DNA from 2 places in the Luteimicrobium sp. DT211 genome. Region 2 is predicted to be linked to the other one. Evidence: riboswitches for the same ligand, from Rfam matches in the RefSeq annotation. Region 2 holds a riboswitch; the other holds the start of a gene.

Region 1 (10,425 bases), on a different contig from region 2:
GAGGTCCAGGAACGACAGGTCCCCGGTCTCCTTGACGTACTCGACGACGGACGGCACGAGCCAGAGATGGTCGTCGGAGCAGGTGTCCTCGAGGCCGTGGATGAGGTCGGCCACGTCCGGCGTCGGGACGATCGTCGGGGACGGGACGTCGGGGAGGTTCTCGGCGTCGGGGTCGAACGCCTTCGGGTCGAACAGGTGCAGCCCGTAGCCCTCCTCGGTCTGGGCCCGGAGCAGCTCCACGATGCGCTGGCGGGTCTTGGTGGGGTTGGAGTGGATGACGCTCATGACGTCCTGCGCCGTGTCCCGGTAGCCCAGGCCGTTGCGGCCGCCCACCTCGACGAACGACGCGAACCGCGACCACACGACGCACGTCTCCGCCTGGAGCAGCGTCCAGGAGTTGATCATGGTGTTCATGCCCTCGTGGGGCGTGCGGATGCGGAGCCTGTCCTGCTTGGCGCGCCAGTAGTCGCGCAGCCGCCGGAACTCGAGATCGACAGCGGGCACCTCGGCGGACTCGACGTCCGCGTACTTCGCCTGCATGGCCCGGCCCGCGGCGTCGCGCGACCCGTAGCCCAGCAGGTAGACGAGGCGCTTGGTCTCGCCGGGCTGCAGGACGACCTTGTGCTGGAGGGACCCGCAGTGGTTCTGCGTCGTCGCGCTCTGGTTGGTCCCCGCGCCCCGTTCCACCGAGACCGGGTTCGACTCGGTCCGGTACGGGCCGATGAAGTTGTCCCGCAGGGAGTCGTACGACAACGGTGTCTCGCTCGACGCGACGTAGTGGAACGTCCACGGCTCGTAGTAGAAGTCGTACTCGATGATGCCGTCCTCGTAGGACGAGCCGGACGCGTAGAGCGACATCTGCAGGTTCTGGTTGTCGATGCCGATCGTGTGGAAGCTGAGCTCCACGTACGACGCGACCGTGAGCTCGCGCACCCGGTCCGACGTGTTGGTGACGCGTACGTCCCACAGCTCGACGTCGTCGTCGAGCGGGATGAACACCGTCTGGGTGGTGTCGATGCCGCGGTACTCGGCACGGAAGCTCGAGTAGCCCATGCCGTGGCGGGTGGTCCAGCGGCCCTTGGCCCCGGTGCCCGCGCCCTGTCCGATGTCGTCGGCGAGCTCCTCCCCCGGCCCGACGAACGGCTTGCCGACCGGCTGCCAGGACGCGGACCAGTAGTCCCCGTCGGCGTCGTCGCGCAGGTAGACGTAGTGGCCGGGACGGTCGAGCGGCACGCCGTTCTGCCGGAACCGGGTGATCCGCCCGTACTCCGAGCTCTTGTAGTACGAGTAGCCGCCCCCGTGGTGGGACAGCACGGTGCACATGTTCTTCGTGCCGAGGTAGTTCGTCCACGACACCGGGACGTCGGGGCGCTCGATCACGTACTCGTCGGCGTCGGTGTCGAAGAATCCGTAACGCATGGGGGCTCGCTGGTCCTGTCGGTTCGAGGGGTGGGGAGGGTCAGACGCCCGCGGTGACGAAGCCGCGGAGCCACGTGAGCAGCTCCTCGGCCTTCTCCGGCGAGTCGGCCTCGACGAACATGCGGAGCACGGGCTCGGTGCCCGAGAAGCGCAGCAGCGCCCAGTTGTCGTTCTCGAGGAGGATCTTGGTGCCGTCGAGGTGCGACACGCTCACGACGGGGTACGGCCCGACGTGCGTGAGCGGCTCGGCCTCGAGGCGCCGGGGCACGGCGACCCGCATCTCCGGGGTCGAGGGCACGCCCGCCTCGAGCGAGTACAGCCGCCCGGTGATCGCGTAGACCGTCTCGCGGAGCTCGGAGATCCGCTTGCCCGTCCGCGCGAGCATCTCGACGACGAGCGCGCACGCGAAGATGCCGTCCTTGCCGAGGATCCAGCCCCGGATCGTCAGGCCGCCCGACGACTCCCCGCCGAGCACCGCGCCGATCTCCTCCATGCCCGCGGTCACGTGCTTGAAGCCGACCTTGACCTCGCGCGACTTCTCGCCGAAGTGGGCCGCCAGCCGGTCGAGCAGGTGCGTCGTGGCGAGGTTGCGGACCACCCCGCCCTTCTCGCCCCGGAACTCGTGCAGGTACCAGTACAGGAGCAGGAGCAGGTCGTTCGTGGTGATGTACTCGCCGGTCTCGTCGACGATGCCGATGCGGTCGGAGTCGCCGTCGGTCGCCATGCCGAGCGCGTACCGCCCGTCGCCCGAGCGGATCATCCCGATGAGCGCGGACAGGCGCTGCAGGTCCGGGGCCGGCGCGATCCCGCCGAACAGCGGGTTGTGCTGGGCATGGATGAACTCGGCGCGCACCCGCATGTCGCCGAGGATCGTGCCGAGCGTGAGCTGGCTCGTCCCGTACATCGGGTCGACGACGACCTGCAGGTTCGAGCCGCGCACCGCCTCGACGTCGACGATCTTCTCGATCGCGTCGACGTAGGGGTCGGTCAGCGTCCGGTCGACGACGACGCCGGCCTTGCGCGCGAGGTCGAGGTCGAGGGTGATGACGTCGTCCACGGACATGGCGTTGGCCTCGTCCTGGTAGCGGTCGGTCTCGTCGTCGAGGGGCAGCGAGCCGTCCGCGCGGAACACCTTGATGCCGTTCCACTCGGGCGGGTTGTGGCTCGAGGTGACGATGATCCCGTACGCCGCGCCGAGGTAGGGGGCGGCGAACGTCACGAGCGGGGTGGGGACGTCGTCGGGCAGGAGGGTGACGGGGATGTTGTTGCCCGCGAAGACCTCGGCGGCCGCGACCTTCGACTCCTCCGAGAGGAACCGCCGGTCCCCGCCGACGACGACGCCGCGCGACTCGAGCCCGCGGCGCGTGGTCTCGTTCGCGATCGCCTGGGAGAGGCGCCGCACGTTGGCGAGCGTGTAGCCCTCGCCGATGACCGCGCGCCAGCCGCCCGTGCCGAAGTGGATGGCCGTGTCGGTGTTCTTCTTCGGCATGAAGAGCCGCTTGAGCAGGATGTCGGCGGCGTCCTGGAGCTCGGCCGGCGAGTTGATGCCGTGCACCTCGTCGGTGTCGTAGATCTGGTAGGTCGCCACGCGGCGGCCGTCGGCGATGGCGCGGTGCGCGAGGTCGGTGAGCCGGTCCGCGCCGGACGCGACGAGCTCGTCGAGCGTCCCGAACAGCAGCGCGGGCGCCGCGACGTAGGCGCCCACGTTGATCTCATGGCCCTCGGCGCGCTCCCCGCCGTCGGCGGGCTCCGTGCTCTCGGCGCTGACGATCGCCGCGACGTCGCCTTCGGCCCGGACCACGCGGTCGTAGGCGGGCCGCGGCTCGGCCAGCACCGCCGTGAGGAAGGTCAGGTCGGCGCCCTTGAGGGCGTGCCGCGTGAGCAGGCCGAGGAACGACTCGCCGCGCAGCAGCGGGGTGTCGCCGTACGCGACCAGGACGACGTCGGCGTCGTCCGGCAGCGCGGCGCGCGCTGCGAGCGCGGCAGGGCCTGTGCCCGCCGGGCCGGACTGCTCGACGTAGGTGAGGTCGGTCCCGAGGAGCTCCCGGACGCGGGTGTCGCCCGCGGCCACGACCACGACGGTGCGGTCCCGGCGCACGGCCTGGGTGAGCGTCTCGAGCGCGCGCTGGACGACGGTCGAGTCGCCGAGCGGCTGGGTGAGGACGTCCCGGGAGGCGTCGTCGTGCCCGGCCGCGAGCAGGACGGCGGCGCGTCGGGAGAGCTGCTGGCGGGCGGGTGCGGCCTGTGTGCTGGACATGGACCTGGTCCTCTGCTGGGCGGGGTCGGCGAAGTTTGAACGGCGTCCTTCCTTATTCCGCAGCCTACACGGCGGGCTACGGTGGTGCGACAGGTCGCGGTCGGCGCCATAGCCGACATCCCGGGCATCGACACGCCCGTGGGAGCGCTCCCGGATGTGAAGGTTTGCGGGACGCGCGTACCGGGAATCCGGCACCCTACGGCTCCCTTTCGATTGATTTGTCATGCCCGGTCCCGAGTGTCACCGACCCGTTTCCACCGGGTCGTAGCCGCTCAACTCGGGCACGGCCGGCTCTCGTTACGTGTTTGTGACCTCGTGGCCCGACTGCCTAGCCTCGATCAGCCGACGGACGCTCGACCTGCCGCCGGCCCCGACCCGGAACGCCGAGCGCTGCCACCGGGAAGGGCCCATGACCGTGGCAGCGACGGGGGACCCACCTTCGGTGGCCCGGGCCATGACGGACCGGACCTCCTCGGGGTGAAGCCGCTTCACGCGGCCGGGCACGTACCTCCCGCCCGAACCCGACAGCTCACCTCGCAGGCGTGAGAGGTACAACACCATGCTCCGAACCCGTGAGCAGGGCGCCGTGCGCCCTGAGCGTGGGCGCGTGCGCCGCTTCGGCCGCGTCGCGACCACCACCGGCCTCCTCGTAGGCCTCCTCGGCGGCGGCCTCGTCGCCGTCGGCGCGGCGACCCCCGCCGCCGCGGCCACCAAGACCGCCGTCAGCAAGTCCACGCCGACCCTGTCGCTCAAGATCAGCGACAAGTCGTACTACAAGGGCAAGCCGCCCGTCGTGAAGGTCACCTCCAAGACCCGCGGCAAGGCCACGACCGGCAAGGTCTACATCCGGGTGAGCGGCAAGCTCGTCGCCATCCGCACGCTCAAGCACGGCACGGTCACGTACCGGCTGTCGAAGCACCTGAAGGTCGGCCACCACCGCGTCCGCGCCACGATCCACCCGGCGCACCCGAGCACCGTCAAGACGCGCACGAAGTACACGACCGTGGCCACGCACAGGTACTCCTCGCGCGTCGTCGAGAAGGCCGTGAAGTACAGCGGCACGCGCTACGTGTACGGCGGCTCGAGCCCCCGCGGCTTCGACTGCTCCGGCTTCACCAAGTACGTGTACTCGCACACCAACGTGAAGTCGCTCCCCCGCACGTCGTCGGGCCAGCGTCACGCCGGCAAGGTCGTCTCCAAGAAGCACGCCAAGCCGGGCGACCTCGTCTACACGCCGGGCCACGTGGGCATCTACGTGGGCGGCAGCAAGATCATCGACGCGCCGCGCCCCGGCAAGTCGATCCACGTCCGCAAGATGTGGAGCGCGAGCTGGACCTTCATCCACGTGAAGGCGAAGGCCAACTCGATCTGAGGTCCACGAACCGCACGCGCGAGAGCGCCGAGCCGGAACGCCCGTCGTTCTAGCTCGGCGCTCTCGTCGTCCCCAGGTGCTCCAGGTACTCGACCGGCGCCTGCACCAGGTCCCGCAGCACGGCACGCGCCCCGCCGGTCAGCGCCGCGTACCCCGCGACCGGCGCGGGACGGACCGCGATCCGCTCCCACGGCGAGGCCAGCACGCGCGTGCGCAGCTCGGCCTCGAGGCTGGGGCGCAGGTCCTCCGCGAGCGCCTCGTACACCCCGCCGAGCAGGACCGTGTCGAGGTCGAGCAGGTTCACCAGCGTCGAGAGCGCCGTACCGAGCGCCTTGCCCGCCCGCCCGACGACGGCACGCGCCCGGTCCGCCGTCTCGCCCCCCGCGGCCAGCGCCCGGGCGACGGGGGCCAGCCCGGCAGCGGGCGCACCGTCGGCCTCGGGGCCGGCCGGCCGGGTCGAGCCGGGACCCGGGTCGAGCCCGAGGCCCCGGAGGATCGCGTCCTTGCCGGCGAGCTGCTCGAGGCAGCCGGTCGCGCCGCACCGGCAGCGCGGCCCGGCGGGGTCCACGACGACGTGCCCGATCTCGCCGGCCCAGCCGTGGCGCCCGAGGTAGAGCTCGCCGTCGAGCACGATGGCGGCGCCGATGCCGACGTCGCCGGAGACGTGGACGAACGTCGTCCCGTCGTGGCCGGACGCGGCGAACTGGCCGAACGGGAGCTGCGCGAGGCCCGCCAGGTTGGCCTCGTTGGCGATCTCGACACGCGCGGGCAGCGGCCCGAGCAGCGGCACGGGCGCGAGCGACTCCCAGCCGAGGTTGGGCGCCACCTGGAGGAACCCGGCCCGCGCGTCGACGAGGCCGGGCAGCGCCAGCCTGACCCCGGCGAGCCGCATGCCGTCGGCCTCCACCTCGGCGACGACCTCGCGGGCGAGCTCTCCGACGCGGGCCAGCACGCGCACGGGGTCGCTGCCGGAGAAGTCGGCGCCGACCACCCCGGCGACACCGCGCGCGTCCTCGTGCCGCTCGGCCACCGTCGCGCCGGACAGGTCGAGCGCGCGCACGCCCACGTAGTCGACGTTCACCTCGAGCCCGAGCCCGACGACGGTGCGGGGCGCCGGCACGAGCGGGACCGCCGGCCGCCCGACCTGGCCCGGCGAGGGCGCGAGCTCGGCGACGACGCGCCCGGCGACGAGCTGGTCGACGAGGGAGCCGACGGTCGCGCGGGTCAGCCCGGTGGCCGCGGCGACCGTCGCGCGCGACGGCGGCTCGGCCGCGCCGAACACGCTCCGGGCGACGAGCGCGAGGTTGTGCTCGCGCAGCGAGGCCTGTCGCGCCTTGGGGGTGCCGACGCCGGGGAGCTCCATGAGGCTTGACCCTACCCGCGACCCGCGTTAAGTTCATCCGTACAACAAAGGGTCGCTGCGCAGGTCGCGGAGGACCCGCCACCCACTCGACGAGGAGCACCACCGGATGAGCACCGCCGCCGCCACCCCCGACTTCAAGTTCTCGTTCGGCCTGTGGACCGTGGGCTGGCAGGCCCAGGACCCCTTCGGCGACCCGACGCGCGCCGCGCTCGACCCCGCCGAGTCCGTGCGCAAGCTCGCCGACATCGGCGCGTGGGGCTTCACGTTCCACGACAACGACGTCTTCCCGTTCGACGCCGACGACGCCGACCGCCGCGCGCGCGTCGACGCCGTCAAGAAGGCCGCCGACGAGACCGGCCTCGTGATCGAGATGGTCACGACCAACACGTTCACGCACCCCGTCTTCAAGGACGGCGCCTTCACGTCGAACGACCGCGGCGTCCGCCGCTTCGGCCTGCGCAAGATCCTCCGCAACGTCGACCTCGCCGCCGAGCTCGGCGCGCAGACCTTCGTCATGTGGGGCGGTCGCGAGGGCGTCGAGTACGACAACTCCAAGGACCTGCACGCCGCGCACGCCCGCTACGCCGAGGGCATCGACACCGTCGCCGCGTACATCAAGGACCGCGGCTACGACCTGCGCATCGGCCTCGAGCCCAAGCCCAACGAGCCCCGCGGCGACATCTTCCTGCCGTCGATCGGCCACGCGCTCGCGCTCATCGCGACGCTCGACAACGGCGACATCGTCGGCCTCAACCCGGAGACCGGGCACGAGCAGATGGCCACGCTCAACTACACGCACGGCCTCGCCCTCGCCCTCTACGCGGGCAAGCTCTTCCACATCGACCTCAACGGCCAGCACGGCCCGAAGTTCGACCAGGACCTCGTGTTCGGCCACGGCGACCTGCTCTCGGCCTTCTTCACGGTCGACCTGCTGGAGAACGGCTTCCCCAACGGCGGCCCGACCTACGACGGCGCCCGCCACTTCGACTACAAGCCGTCGCGCACCGAGGGCCCCGACGGCGTGTGGGACTCCGCGCGTGCCAACATCGAGACCTACACGCTCCTCGCCAAGAAGGCCAAGCAGTACCGCGATGACCCCGAGGTCCAGAGGGCGTTCGAGCACGCCGGCATCTTCGAGCTCGGCCAGTCCACGCTCGCCGAGGGCGAGACGTTCGACCAGTTCCTCGCCGACCCGACGACGCGCGAGACGTTCGACCTCGACGCAGCCGCCGAGCGCGAGTACGGGCTCGTCGCGCTGCACCAGCTCGCGCTGAAGCACCTCGTCGGCTGATGAGCGGGAACCTCGTCGCCGGCGTCGACTCCTCGACGCAGTCGTGCAAGGTCGTCGTCCGTGACGCGGAGACCGGGACGCTCGTGCGCTCCGGCTCCGCGTCCCACCCGGACGGCACCGAGGTGCACCCCGACGCCTGGTGGGACGCGTTCCGCGCGGCCGCCGACGCCGCCGGAGGCCTCGGCCCCGACGCGGGCGTGGCAGCGCTCGCCGTCGGCGGTCAGCAGCACGGCATGGTCCTGCTCGACGCCGACGGCGAGGTCCTCCGGCCCGCCCTGCTGTGGAACGACACGCGGTCGGCGTCGTCCGCGGCGGACCTGGTGGAGGAGCTCGGCGCCGCGGCGTGGGCCGACGCGGTCGGCTCGGTGCCGGTCGCGTCGCTCACCGTGACGAAGCTGCGCTGGGTGGCCGACCACGAGCCCGGGCTCGTGCCGCGGATCGCCGCGGTCGCGCTCCCCCACGACTGGCTGACGTGGCGCATCGCCGGGTTCGGGCCCCGGTCGCAGGGGCTCGAGCCCGACCTCGCAGAGCTCACGACCGACCGGTCCGACGCGTCCGGCACCGGGTACTGGGGTCTCGACTCTTACCGGCGCGACCTGCTCGCCCGCGGGCTGCGGGTCGACGAGGCGAGGGCAGAGCGGATCGTCCTGCCGCGCGTCGTGGGGGCCGGGGAGGCCGCAGGGACGACGCGCGGGACCGACGTCGTCGCGGCCGGGATCGTCCTCGGGGCCGGGGCGGGCGACAACGCCGGCGCCGCGCTCGGGCTGGGCATGGGCGCGGGCGACGTCGCGATCTCGATCGGGACGTCAGGCGTCGTGTCCGCGGTCGCGGACCGGCCCAGCGCCGACGCGTCCGGGCTCGTCAACGGCTTCGCCGACGCGACCGGGCGGTACCTGCTGCTCGGCGTGACGCTCAACGCGAGCCGCGTGCTCGACGCCGCCCGCAGCATCCTCGGCGTCGACCACCTGGGGCTGTCCAAGCTCGCGCTCGCGGCCCCCGCCGGCGCGGACGGACTCGTCCTCGTGCCGTACCTCGAGGGCGAGCGCACGCCCAACCGCCCCGACGCGACCGGCTCGTTCCACGGCCTCCGCCTCGCGACCGCGACCCCGGAGCACCTGGCGCGGGCCGCCGTCGAGGGCATGCTGTGCGGGCTCGCCGACGGGCTCGACGCGCTCGTCGCGCAGGGCGCCGAGGTCCGGCGGCTGCTGCTCATCGGCGGCGGCGCCCGGTCCGAGGCCGTGCGGCAGATCGCGCCGAGCGTCTTCGGGCGTCCGGTCGAGGTGCCACCCGCGGGCGAGTACGTCGCCGACGGCGCGGCCCGCCAGGCCGCCTGGGCCCTCACGGGGACGGCCGAGCCTCCCGCCTGGGCCGGGGGCGTCTCCGACGGTGGAGCGGACGAGTCCTTGACCTTCGACGGCGAGCCCGCGCCCGTCGTGCGCGAGCAGTACGCCGCCGTCCGCGACCTGGGCTGATCCTTCGCCGACGGTGACGTTGCCCGGGGGTAACGTCACCGTCGGCGCCGCGGACGTCACCGTCGGCGAACTCAACGAGAGCAGAGAGAGCAATGCCGCTGACCGACCTGCCCCTGGACGCGCTCCACGCCTTCCGGCCCGACGTGCGCGAGCCCGCCGACTTCGACGCGTTCTGGACCAAGACGCTCGCCGAGTCCCGCGCCGCCGGCGCCGACCACCCCGTGCTGCGCGAGCCCGCCGACACCCCCGTCACGGGCCTGGTCATCGAGGACCTCACGTTCCCCGGCTTCGGCGGCGAGCCCGTCAAGGCGTGGCTCACCCGACCCGTCGGCCGCGAGGGCGAGCAGCTGCCCACGGTCGTCGAGTTCAACGGCTACAACGGCGGCCGCGGCCTGCCGGGCGAGCGGGTCGGCTGGGCGCTCGCCGGCTTCGTGCACGTGTTCATGGACACGCGCGGCCAGGGCAGCGGCTGGGGCTCCGGCGGCGACACCCCCGACCCCCACGGCTCGGGCCCCGCGCAGTCCGGCTGGATGACGCGCGGCATCGACGACCCCGCCGACCACTACTACCGCCGCGTGTACACCGACGCGGCCCGCCTGCTCGACGCCGTCCGCGCCCTCCCCGAGGTCGACCCGGCCCGCGTCGCCGTCGCCGGCGGAAGCCAGGGCGGCGGCATCGCGATCGCGGCCGCGGGCCTCGTTCCCGACGTCTGGGCCGCCATGCCCGACGTCGCGTTCCTGTGCGCGTGGGAGCACGGCCTCCAGGTCGCGACGAGCGACCCGTTCGCCGAGCTCGCGCGCTACCTCGCCGTCCACCGCGACCAGCGCGAGACCGTGCTCACCACGGCGGCGTACCTGGACGGCGTGAACTTCGCGAAGCGCATCACCGCGCCCGCGCTGTTCTCGGTGGCACTGATGGACGACGTCGTGCCGCCGTCGACGACGTTCGCCGCGTTCAACGCCCTCGCGTCGGTCGACAAGCACATCGAGGTCTACCCCGAGAACGGGCACGAGGGCGGGCAGACGTACCAGTGGCTCAAGCAGGTCGAGTTCCTCCAGGCCCGCGGCGCCTGACAGCGTCCGCGCGGGATACCCCGCGAAGTAGACCGGCCCCCGGGCGGCCGGTCTACTTCGCGAGGTGGCGCAGGGGTCAGGGCCGGGCGAAGCGCAGCGTGACGATCTCGAACGGGCGGAACGCGATCGGCTCAGCGAGGGTCACCTCGGTCGTGCGGCCGTCGTCGAGCGGGCGCTC
Region 2 (10,425 bases):
TCGCAACCCGCTCGCGAGCCCGGCCCAGCTGGTCCGGATCCTCGAGAAGGAGTACGCGACAGTGCTCAGCGCGGCGGGCGGCGCGGTCGGCGTCGCGGCCGCGTTGCCTGCCGTCGGGACGGGAGCGGGGCTCGTGCTCAGCTCGAGCGACGCCGCGACCTTCTTCGCGAGCTCCGCGGCCTTCGCGCTCGCGGTCGCGGAGGTCCACGGCATCGAGGTCGTCGACGTCGAACGGCGCCGGGCGCTGCTCCTCGCCTCCGTCCTGGGCCCGCGCGGCGCCGCCACCGTGGAGAAGGCCGCGGCAGGCTCGGGGACCGCGTGGGGGAAGACCCTGCTCACGGCGATGCCCGCGTCCACGCTCACGCAGGTCAACCGCGCGCTCGCGAACAAGTTCCTCCGCACACAGCTCGCCAAGCACGCCGGCCTCACGCTGGGTCGCGTAGTGCCGTTCGGCATCGGCGCAGTCGTCGGCGTCGCCGGCGGGCGAGCGCTCGCCCGCACCGTGGTCACGCAGTCGCGCACGGCGTTCGGCGAGCCGCCCGAGGCGTGGCCCCTCACGCTGCGCGTCGTCGAGCCCGCCGACGACGACGCCGCGCCCGCGCTCGAGCACCGGTCACCTCCCCGGCGGCACGGCCCCGTTCGGCCCCGCCGCCTCGGATGGAGCGGCCGTGATGACCGATGAGCATGAGGCTCGCGCACGAGCTCGCGCTGCCGGCCCGTGACGCGTTCGCCCTCGTCGCCGACCCGCGCACGCACGGGACGTGGGTGCCGCTGACCCGGTTCGAGCCGGGCGTCGCCGGCCAGGACGCCGGTCCGGAGGGCCAGCTCTGGGCCCCCGGGGTCGTAGCGACCTTCACGGCCGTGAGCGGCCCGGGCGCGCGTCGCGGCGGGCCGGGGTTCGTCGACCGGATGAGGATCACCGCCTGGGCTCCGCCCACCGAGCCCGGCGCGGACGCGCACCGGCCCGGGCTCGCGGAGTTCCGCAAGCTCGGGCCGGTGCTGTTCGGGACGGCGGGCTTCGAGGTCGAGCCCCTGTCGCCGTCGTCGAGCCGCGTGGTCTGGTGGGAGGACGTGCACATGACGACCGTCCTCCCCCGGGGGCTGACCGCCCCCGTGGCCGACGTCGTGCTGCGGCTCATGGTCCGGGACGCCTGGCGGCGACTGGACCGGGTGACCCGCGGGGGCGTCAGCCCTCGCTGACGTCGCCGTCGTCCGGGCCGTCAGAGGCGGCGTCGGACGGGGCGGGCGCCTCACCCGCGAGGATCAGGTACACCTCGCGTCGGGCGCGGGCCAGCACGTCGACCGTCGCCGCGACCTGCGCCGCGTCGCCGGTGCGCGCGACCTGGGCGATCGCCTGGGCCAGCGCGCCACCCGCCTCGCGCAGCTCGAAGCCCGCCCGACGACCGCCGGTCGACGCGTCGGACCACGGCTCGCCGAGCTCGTCGGCGTGCTCGGCCACGTACGCGCGGCCGGCGTCGGTGAGGCTCGCGAGACGGCGTCCGCCGTCGTCGCTGAGCTGGACGAGGCCCTCGTCCTGGAGCAGGTTGAGGGCGGGGTAGATCGCGCCCGGGCTCGGGCGCCACACGCCGCCCGACTTCTCGCCGATCCGCTGGATCAGCTGGTAGCCGTGCATGGGCTCCTCGGCGAGCAGGAGCAGGACGGCGGCACGCACGTCGCCGCGACCGGCGCGGCGGCCGCGGCCGTGACCGCGGTGGCCGCCGGGTCCGCCGAAGCCGGGCCCGCCGGGGCCGAAGCCCCCCGGACCGAAGCCGGGGCCGAAGCCCCCGGGACCGAACGCGTCGTGGTGGCCGCGGTGCCCGCGGCCGGAGGGACGACCCGGGCCGCGACGGCCGTCGCGCGGGTCGGAGGGGTTCTCAGGGTTCTGGAAGAAGGATGCGGATCGCATGGGGGACCTCCTCGAGGTCTGTTCGAAGGTGTTCTGGGAGCCGACGGGGGCCGCTCCTGCGGGGCGGCGGCCGGGCGATCGTGACGCGGGCCGCGCGAGGCGGGCGGTTCGTCGTCGACAGTCGTTAACGATATATCGCTGATGCATCGCTGTCAACGGTCGCATCTGAGCCACGAGGGAATCCATGGAAGGCCGAGTCCCGACCCGCCAGGTGACCTGCGCCGTCGTACGCTGACCGGACAAGGCCCGGGCGGCGCAGCACCCCCGCGTCCGCCGGGCCCGGCGAAGGAGGCCCGATGCCGCACGCGACCCGTCGCAGCTATCTCATGTGCCGCCCGACGTACTTCACGGTCGAGTACGCGATCAACCCGTGGATGGACACGGGACGCCCCGTCGACACGGCGCGGGCGGTCGCGCAGTGGGAACGGCTGCGCGACGTGTACCTCGACCTCGGGCACGACGTGCAGCTCGTCGAGCCGCTCCCCGGCCTGCCCGACATGGTCTACGCGGCCAACGGGGCGACCGTCGAGGACGGGATCGCCTACTCGGCCCGGTTCACCTACGCACAGCGACGACCGGAGGCGCCCGCGTACCTCAAGTGGCTCGCCGACCACGGCTTCGCCCCCCACGAGGCCGCGCGCACCAACGAGGGCGAGGGCGACCTGCTCCGCGCGGGCGACGTCGTCCTGGCCGGGTACGGCTTCCGGACGGACCGCGCGGCGCACGCGGAGGCCGCCCGCCTGTGGGGCCGAGAGCTCGTGAGCCTCGAGCTCGTCGACCCACGCTTCTACCACCTGGACACCGCCCTCACGGTTCTCAGGGGCAGCGACGGCACGACCCCGGTCGACGTCGTCTACTACCCGGAGGCCTTCTCCCCCGCCGCGCAGGAGGTGCTGCGCAGCAGGTTCCCGGACGCCCTGCTCGCGGCCGACGAGGACGCCGCGGTCCTCGGCCTCAACGCCGTGTCCGACGGCGCGCACGTCGTCCACACGCCGGCCGCCGTCCGCCTCGCCGCGGCGCTCCGCGAGCGGGGGTACGAGCCGATCGGCGTCGACACGTCCGAGCTTCTGCTCGGGGGCGGCGGCGCGAAGTGCTGCACGCTCGAGCTGCGGACCGCGCCATGAGCCACCTCGCGCACAACTACGACCCGCTGCCCGTCGAGCTCGCCCGGGCGGACGGCGCCTGGGCCTGGGACGCGGACGGGCGCCGCTACCTCGACCTCCTCGCGGGCTACTCGGCGCTGAACTTCGGCCACCGGCACCCCGCGCTCGTCGCGGCGGCGCACCGCCAGCTCGACACGCTCACCCTCACGTCGCGCGCGTTCCGGCACGTGCTTCTCGAGCCGTGGGCGGACCGGCTCGCGGCCCTCACCGGCGCCGCGATGGTCCTACCGATGAACACGGGGGCCGAGGCCGTCGAGACCGCGATCAAGGCGGCCCGCAAGTGGGGCTACGACGTCAAGGGCGTCCCGGACGGGGAGGCGACGATCGTCGTCGGAGCGGGGAACTTCCACGGCCGCACCACGACCATCGTCTCGTTCTCCACCGACGACGACGCGCGCCGCGGCTTCGCCCCGTACACGCCGGGCTTCCGGGTGGTCCCGTACGGCGACGCGGCGGCGGTCGAGGCCGCGATCGACGAGACCACCGTCGCCGTGCTGCTCGAGCCGATCCAGGGCGAGCAGGGTGTCGTGGTCCCGCCCGAGGGGTTCTGGCCGCGCGTCCGCGCGGTCTGCGACGCCCACGACGTGCTGCTCGTCGCCGACGAGATCCAGTCCGGGCTCGGCCGCACCGGCACCACGCTCGCCCTCGACCTGTGGGGCGTGCGGGCCGACCTCACGACCCTCGGCAAGGCGCTCGGCGGCGGGATCGTGCCGATCTCCGCGGTCGTCGGACGCGCCGACGTGCTGGGTGTCCTCACCCCGGGGACGCACGGGTCGACCTTCGGCGGCAACCCGCTCGCGTGCGCCGTCTCGCTCGCGGTCCTGGACCTGCTCGAGACCGGCGAGCACCAGGAGCGCGCCAAGGTGCTGGGCGAGGTGCTGCACGGCGAGCTCCAAGGTCTCGTCGCGGACGGGCTGCTCGCCGCGAGCCGCGGCGTCGGGCTGTGGGCTGGGTTCGACGTGCCCGTCGCCCCCGAGCCCGACGACGGCGCGCCCGGCGGGGCTCCCGGGCGGGCACTGTGCGAGGCCCTGCTCGCGCGGGGGGTCCTCGCCAAGGAGGCGCACGGTCGGACGGTGCGGCTCGCCCCGCCGCTCGTCGTCGAGGAGGAGGACCTCCGCTGGGGCCTGACCCAGCTCCGCGACGCCCTCACCCCGCCGAGGTAGACGGGCCGCCCGTTCAGGAGGCGGCGGACCCTTCGGCGGCCTGCTCCTGGGCCTCGGCCTCCGCGCACCGCTTGGTGACGACCATGACCGGGCACTGCGCGTGGTGCAGCACAGCCTGGCTCGTCGAGCCGAGCAGCATCCCGGAGAATCCCCCGCGCCCGCGCGAGCCGACGACGATGAGGTCGGCGGCCTGCGAGAACTCGACGAGCAGCTCGGCGCCGGTCCCGTCGAGCACGATCTGCCGGACCTCGAGGCCCGGGCGGCTCTCCACCAGGCGCTGGACCACGAGGTCGAGGTTGGCGGCGGCGTCGGCGAGGACCTGCTCGTGGTCCACCGACGCGGGCAGCCAGGCCAGCACGCCCGCGCCGGACGCGATCGGCACGCCCGCGACGGCGACGAGCTCGCAGCCCCAGAGCCGAGCGAGGTCGGCGGCGTGGCGGAGCGCTGCCTCGGAGGTCGGCGAGCCGTCGACCCCCGCGATGATGCGCTCGGGGTGGCGCACCGGCGGCAGCTCGTCCGGAGACTCCGGCGCCCGCTCGCCGTCGGGCGTGCGGAGCGGCACGACGACCGTGGCGCACCGCGCGTGCGCCGGGAGGGCCGAGGAGACCGTGCCGAGGAGCCGGCCGGCGAATCCTCCGCGTCCGCGGGTGCCGACGACGGCCAGCACGTGCTCCTCGCTGAGGTCGACCAGCACCCCGGTCGCATCGCCCGCGGCGAGCGAGGCCGTCACCTGGACGCCGCTCGTCCGGACCCGGGCGACGGCCTCGTCGAGGACGGCCTTGGCGCCCGCCTGGACGGCGTCGTCGTCGATGGGCACGTAACCGCCGTCGAGGGACGCCGAGGTGAGGGTCGGCAGGTAGTACGAGCACACGAGATGCAGGCCCAGCCCGGCCTCGGCGGCGTACATCGTCGCCCAGTCGAGGGCGTGCAGGCTCGGCGCCGACCCGTCGACGCCGACGAGAACGCTCTTTGCGCGCGTCATACCCCCAGCCTACCGACTGCTGGGGCAAGAGACGAGCGCCCCGGCCGCCAGATGGCGGCCGGGGCGCTCGATGCGTTCTGGCGTCAGCCGACGCGGATGAACGTGGGGTTCGTCTGCCACATGGCGCGGAACTGGATCGACTTGCCCGGACGGGGGGCGTCGATGATCGTGTTGCCGCCCGCGTAGATGGCGATGTGGCCCGGCGTCCAGATGAGGTCGCCCGGCTTGGCCTCGGCACGCGAGATGACCGTGCCCGCATAGTGCTGGGCCGACGACGTGCGCGGCAGCGAGATGCCGATCTGCGCGTACACGTACGAGGTGAAGCCCGAGCAGTCGAAGCCCGACGGCGTGGTGCCGCCGTAGACGTAGGGGACGCCCACGTAGCGGCTGGCGATCGCGATGATCTTGGAGCCGTTGGCCGAGGACGGGATCGAGGCGCTGCTCGACGAGCTGCTCGAGGACGAGGTGTCGGTGCTCGACGAGCTCGACGAGCTGCTCGAGTCGGTCGACGTGAGGGCCGTGCGGACCTCGGAGCGGCTCGCGGCCTGGACGGTGCGGTGGACGACGGGCTCGGGGGCCGGCGTGACCTTGACGGACGCGGCGTCGGCGGTCCACTTGACGTGCTTGGTGACCGTGACCGTCTTGGACGTCTGCAGCTCGGCCTTGGCGGCCGCGGTGAGGGCGTCGAGGTCGACGGTGCTGAGCTTGCCCGAGTTGTCGGTGTGCGTCGTGGCCGCCTGGGCGGCGGGACCGCCGAGCATCGAGACCAGAAGGCCCGACGACGCAGCGACGACGGCGGTACGGCGACCCACGGTCGAGAGGCTGCCGGTCGCGGCGCTCGCCAGGGTTGCCAGAGGGGTTACGGGGCGACGCGCCGCACGATGGCGGGCGCGAGTGGTGCTCGTGCTCACTCGTTCTCTCCTTTGACGCCTACGAGGTCAGCTGTCGGGTTCGGGTGGGAGAAACACCCGGCCTCCGGTACCTTGCGGTACCTCGGGCTTCACCCCAAGGAAGTCGTCTCCGACTCCCGTTCGTGGGTCCCCCGTCCCTGTCGTCCAACTCGCTGGGACCCTCGCGGAGTGACAGGGCTCGGCGCTCTCCGTGAGGGCTCCGACGACGTCTGCCGCCGGAACTGCCCCTGAACGTACACGACCCCGCGGCGAATGTCACGCCCCGGTCACGGCGTTCGTTCGGGACTCGTCCGAACTGGTACGGAGGTCCCGGAGCGCCGTCGGCGAGGGGTCAGCCGGCGGCCACGAAGACGTGCCGGGAGACGTCGTCCGCGAGCGCGAGCGGCTTCTCGGCGTCGCCCCCGCGGACCGACAGCATCCCGCCGTCCCACACGGCCTCGACCGCCGCCCCGGGCAGGATCCCGGCCTCGGCGAGGCGCGCGAGGAGCTCGACGTCGGGCTGCAGGGGCTCGCCCAGGCGCCGGACGTCCGCCCGGACGACCTCGACCGTCCCCTGGGCCGGGCGAGCGACGTCGAGCAGCGGGACGACGCCCTCGAGGAAGTCCTCGTGCGTCGGCTCCTCGCCCAGCTCGGAGAGGCCCGGGATGGGGTTGCCGTAGGGCGAGAAGTGCGGGTGACCCAGCAGCTCGGCCAGGCGCTTCTCCACGCGGTCGCTCATGACGTGCTCCCAACGGCACGCCTCCTCGTGGACGTACTCCCAGTCCAGCCCGACGACGTCGGTCAGGAGCCGCTCCGCGAGCCGGTGCTTGCGCATCACGCGCATGGCCTTGGTGGAGCCGAGCTCGGTCAGCTCGAGGTGGCGGTCCCCCGTCACGACGACGAGCCCGTCCCGCTCCATGCGGGCGACCGTCTGGGAGACGGTCGGGCCGGAGTGCCCCAGGCGCTCCGCGATCCGGGCACGCAGCGGGACGATGCCTTCCTCGACGAGCTCGTAGATCGTCTTGAGGTACATCTCGGTGGTGTCGATGAGATCGCTCACTGCTGCTCCCTGAAGCGTCGGTGGCCCCCAGTCTAGGGCGGGCCACCCACCGGAATCGGGTACGGGCGCCGGGGCCGCTCCCCTACCCTGGGCCTGTGCCCACCACTCCCGCAGCCATCCGGATCCCGAGCGACCTGCTGCCCGCGGACGGCCGCTTCGGCGCCGGTCCCAGCAAGGTGCGCGACGCGCAGGTGAGCGCACTCGCCGCTGCCGGCCGCACGCCGCTCGGCACCTCCCACCGCCAGGAGCCGGTGCGCAGCCTCGTCCGCCGGGTCCGCACGGGTCTCGCCGAGCTGTTCGCGCTGCCCGAGGGGTACGAGGTCGCGCTCGGCAACGGCGGCTCGACCGCGTTCTGGGACGTCGCGACCTTCTGCCTCGTGCGCTCGAAGGCCCAGCACGCGTCGTTCGGCGAGTTCGGCGCCAAGTTCGCGACGGCGACGTCGCGCGCGCCGTTCCTCGAGGCGTCGAGCGTCGTCGAGGCCTCGGCGGGCACGGTCGCCCGCTGCCGGCCCGAGGACGGCGTCGACGTCTACGCCTGGCCGCACAACGAGACCTCGACGGGCGCCGTGAGCCCGGTCGAGCGTGTCCCCGGCTCGCGGGAGGCCGGGGCGCTGACCGTCGTCGACGGGACGTCGGCCGCCGGCGGCCTCGCCGTCGACGTCGCCCAGGCCGACGCCTACTACTTCGCGCCGCAGAAGTCGTTCGGCTCGGACGGCGGGCTGTGGCTCGCCCTCCTCTCGCCCGACGCCGTCGAGCGCGCCGCGGGACTCGAGGCGGACCGCTGGGTCCCGGAGTTCCTCTCGCTCACCACTGCGCTCGCGAACTCGCGCCAGGACCAGACCCTCAACACCCCCGCGATCGCGACCCTCCTGCTCATGGCCGAGCAGATCGAGTGGATGCTCGAGCAGGGCGGCCTCGCGTGGACGACGGCGCGCACCGCCGCGTCCGCGGCGCACCTCTACGGGTGGGCCGAGGCCCGGCCGTGGGCGACGCCGTTCGTCGCCGACCCCGCGGAGCGTTCGAACGTCGTCGGGACCGTCGACCTCGACGACGCGGTCCCCGCCACCGACGTGCTGGCCGCGCTGCGCGCGAACGGCGTCGTCGACGCCTTCGCGTACCGCAAGCTGGGTCGCAACCAGCTCCGCGTCGCCATGTTCCCCGCCATCGAGCCCGACGACGTCGCCGCGCTCACCGCGTGCGTCGACTTCGTGGTCGAGCAGCTGGGCTGAGCGCCCGACCCGCGAGCCCGCTCAGGCCGCCGCGGAGCGCGCCTGCGTGTCCTGCTCGTCGAGCTCGCGCTCGGCCTCGGCGCGAGCCGCCCGGGCCGCGGGCACGGGGACCGCTGCGCCGTCGTCGGCGTCCAGGTAGCGCACCACGAGGTGCGGGCGCGTCGCGACCCGGTACCGGACCTGCACGTGCCAGTGGCGAAGGACCCAGATCCCCGCCCCCACGGACACGAGCAGCGCCGTCACCGAGCCGATGCCGATGGACCAGCGCGCCCCGAACTGCTCGCCGATCCAGCCGACGATCGGGGACCCGATGGGCGTCGCGCCCTGGAAGACCATCATGTAGAGCGACATGACGCGGCCGCGCATCTCCGGCTCGGTCGACATCTGGATGGTCGCGTTGGCCGCCGTCATCATCGTGAGGCTCGCGAGCCCGACCGGGATGCACAGCACCGCGAAGCTCGCGTAGGTCGGCGCGAGCGCCAGCGCCGCCGTCGCGAGGCCGAACCCGAACGCCGCCCCCACCACGAGCCGCACCCGGGGCCGTTCGCGCCGCGCCGCGAGGAGCGCGCCCGCGAGCGAACCGATCGCGAGGATCGACCCGAGGATGCCGTACTCCCTCGCGCCCTTGTCGAAGACCGTGCGCGCCATCGTGGCCGACGTGAGCTGGAAGTTCAGCCCGAACATCGACACCACGCCGACGACGGCCATGATCACGACGATGTCCGTGCGCCCCCGCACATACCTGAACCCCTCGCGGACCTGGCCCTTGCGACGGCTCGCCACGGGCATGCTGCGCAGCTCGCGGGTCCGCATCTGCGTGAGCGCGAGGATCGTCGCCGCGAACGACACCCCGTTGATGATGAAGACCCACCCCGGACCGACCGCGGCGATGAGCAGGCCGCCGACGCCCGGCCCGATCAGGCGCGCGGCGTTGAACGACGCGCTGTTGAGGCCGACGGCGTTCGACAGCTTGTCCGTCGGGACGAGCTGCGCGACGAACGTCTGCCGCACCGGCGCGTCGATCGTCGCGACGACGCCGAGCGCGAACGCGAACGCGTACACGTGCCACAGCTCGACCGTCCCGGTCAGCACGAGCGCCCCGAGCCCGAACGCGAGCAGGCCCTGCGACGCCTGCGTGACGCCGAGGAGCTTGCGGCGGTCGAACCGGTCGGCGAGCAGGCCGCCCAGCGGCGCGAAGAGGAGGAACGGCAGGAACTGCAGCGCCGTCACGACGCCGACGGCGAAGCTCGAGTTGTGCGAGAGGACCGTGAGAACCAGCCAGTCCTGGGCGACACGCTGCATCCACGTGCCCACGTTGGCGACGAGCGCGCCCGAGAACCAGAGCCGGTAGTTGAAGTAGCGCAGCGAGGAGAAGGTGCTCACCGAGCGGCCACCTCCAGCAGGATCTCGGCGGCCTGGTGGAGCGTCTCGCGCTGTGCGGGCGTGAGGTCGTCGAGCTGGACCGAGAGCCACGCGTCGCGGCGGCGGCGGGTCTCGACGATCTCGCGGTTCCCCTCGTCGGTGAGCTCGACGACGACCTGACGACCGTCGTCGGGGTTGCCGCTCTTGCGGACGAACCCGCGCTCGACGAGCGCGTTGACCGTGCGCGTCATCGACGGCGGCTTGACCCGCTCGTGGTCTGCGAGGGCACCCGGCGTCAGGGCGCCGTGCTTGCCGAGGGTGGTGAGGACGGCGTGCTGACCCTCTGTGATGTCGGCGGTCGCGCGCTGCTGCTTGAGGCGCCGGGTCACGCGAAAAAGAGCCACGCGCAGCTCGGCTGCGGGGCTCTCCGGGAGGGTCTGCGTCGCCGGATCAGCGGTCGCGACAAGGGGTTCAGGTTCGGGCACGCTCGTTACCCTACGCTCATTACCCTTGCTAATCAAATTGTTCCGACCGACCAGCTCCGAGCCGCACCGACCACGCCGAGGTAGACGAGCGGCCCGCCTGCCTCGCGGAGAAGGTGACGACGACGCGGGGGCGTGGGTCGGGTGAGGGGCGCCCACCCGACCACGGACGCCGAGATCAGGGCACG

What was found. Region 2 has a riboswitch for cyclic di-AMP ahead of ACLQ14_RS07935 (C40 family peptidase). Riboswitches for the same ligand answer to the same signal wherever they lie in the genome.
Region 1: another riboswitch for cyclic di-AMP. It lies ahead of ACLQ14_RS03185 (C40 family peptidase); the one in region 2 lies ahead of ACLQ14_RS07935 (C40 family peptidase).

The regions. Positions count from the first base shown of each region.
Region 1 covers NZ_JBNCMC010000001.1:699,923-710,347, reverse strand. The annotation lists gene ACLQ14_RS03195 (GH36-type glycosyl hydrolase domain-containing protein) at 1-1,419, opposite strand, end outside; gene ACLQ14_RS03190 (NTP transferase domain-containing protein) at 1,460-3,676, opposite strand; cyclic di-AMP (ydaO/yuaA leader) riboswitch at 4,071-4,234, shown strand; gene ACLQ14_RS03185 (C40 family peptidase) at 4,236-5,048, shown strand; gene ACLQ14_RS03180 (ROK family protein) at 5,098-6,411, opposite strand; gene xylA (xylose isomerase) at 6,518-7,702, shown strand; gene xylB (xylulokinase) at 7,702-9,174, shown strand; gene ACLQ14_RS03165 (acetylxylan esterase) at 9,267-10,247, shown strand; gene ACLQ14_RS03160 (alpha-mannosidase) at 10,324-10,425, opposite strand, start outside.
Region 2 covers NZ_JBNCMC010000003.1:12,652-23,076, reverse strand. The annotation lists gene ACLQ14_RS07965 (hypothetical protein) at 1-682, shown strand, start outside; gene ACLQ14_RS07960 (hypothetical protein) at 685-1,200, shown strand; gene ACLQ14_RS07955 (PadR family transcriptional regulator) at 1,187-1,906, opposite strand; gene ddaH (dimethylargininase) at 2,203-3,030, shown strand; gene rocD (ornithine--oxo-acid transaminase) at 3,027-4,232, shown strand; gene ACLQ14_RS07940 (universal stress protein) at 4,246-5,214, opposite strand; gene ACLQ14_RS07935 (C40 family peptidase) at 5,298-6,026, opposite strand; cyclic di-AMP (ydaO/yuaA leader) riboswitch at 6,126-6,319, opposite strand; gene ACLQ14_RS07930 (metal-dependent transcriptional regulator) at 6,457-7,164, opposite strand; gene serC (phosphoserine transaminase) at 7,260-8,393, shown strand; gene ACLQ14_RS07920 (MFS transporter) at 8,415-9,776, opposite strand; gene ACLQ14_RS07915 (MarR family winged helix-turn-helix transcriptional regulator) at 9,773-10,159, opposite strand; gene manA (mannose-6-phosphate isomerase, class I) at 10,416-10,425, opposite strand, start outside.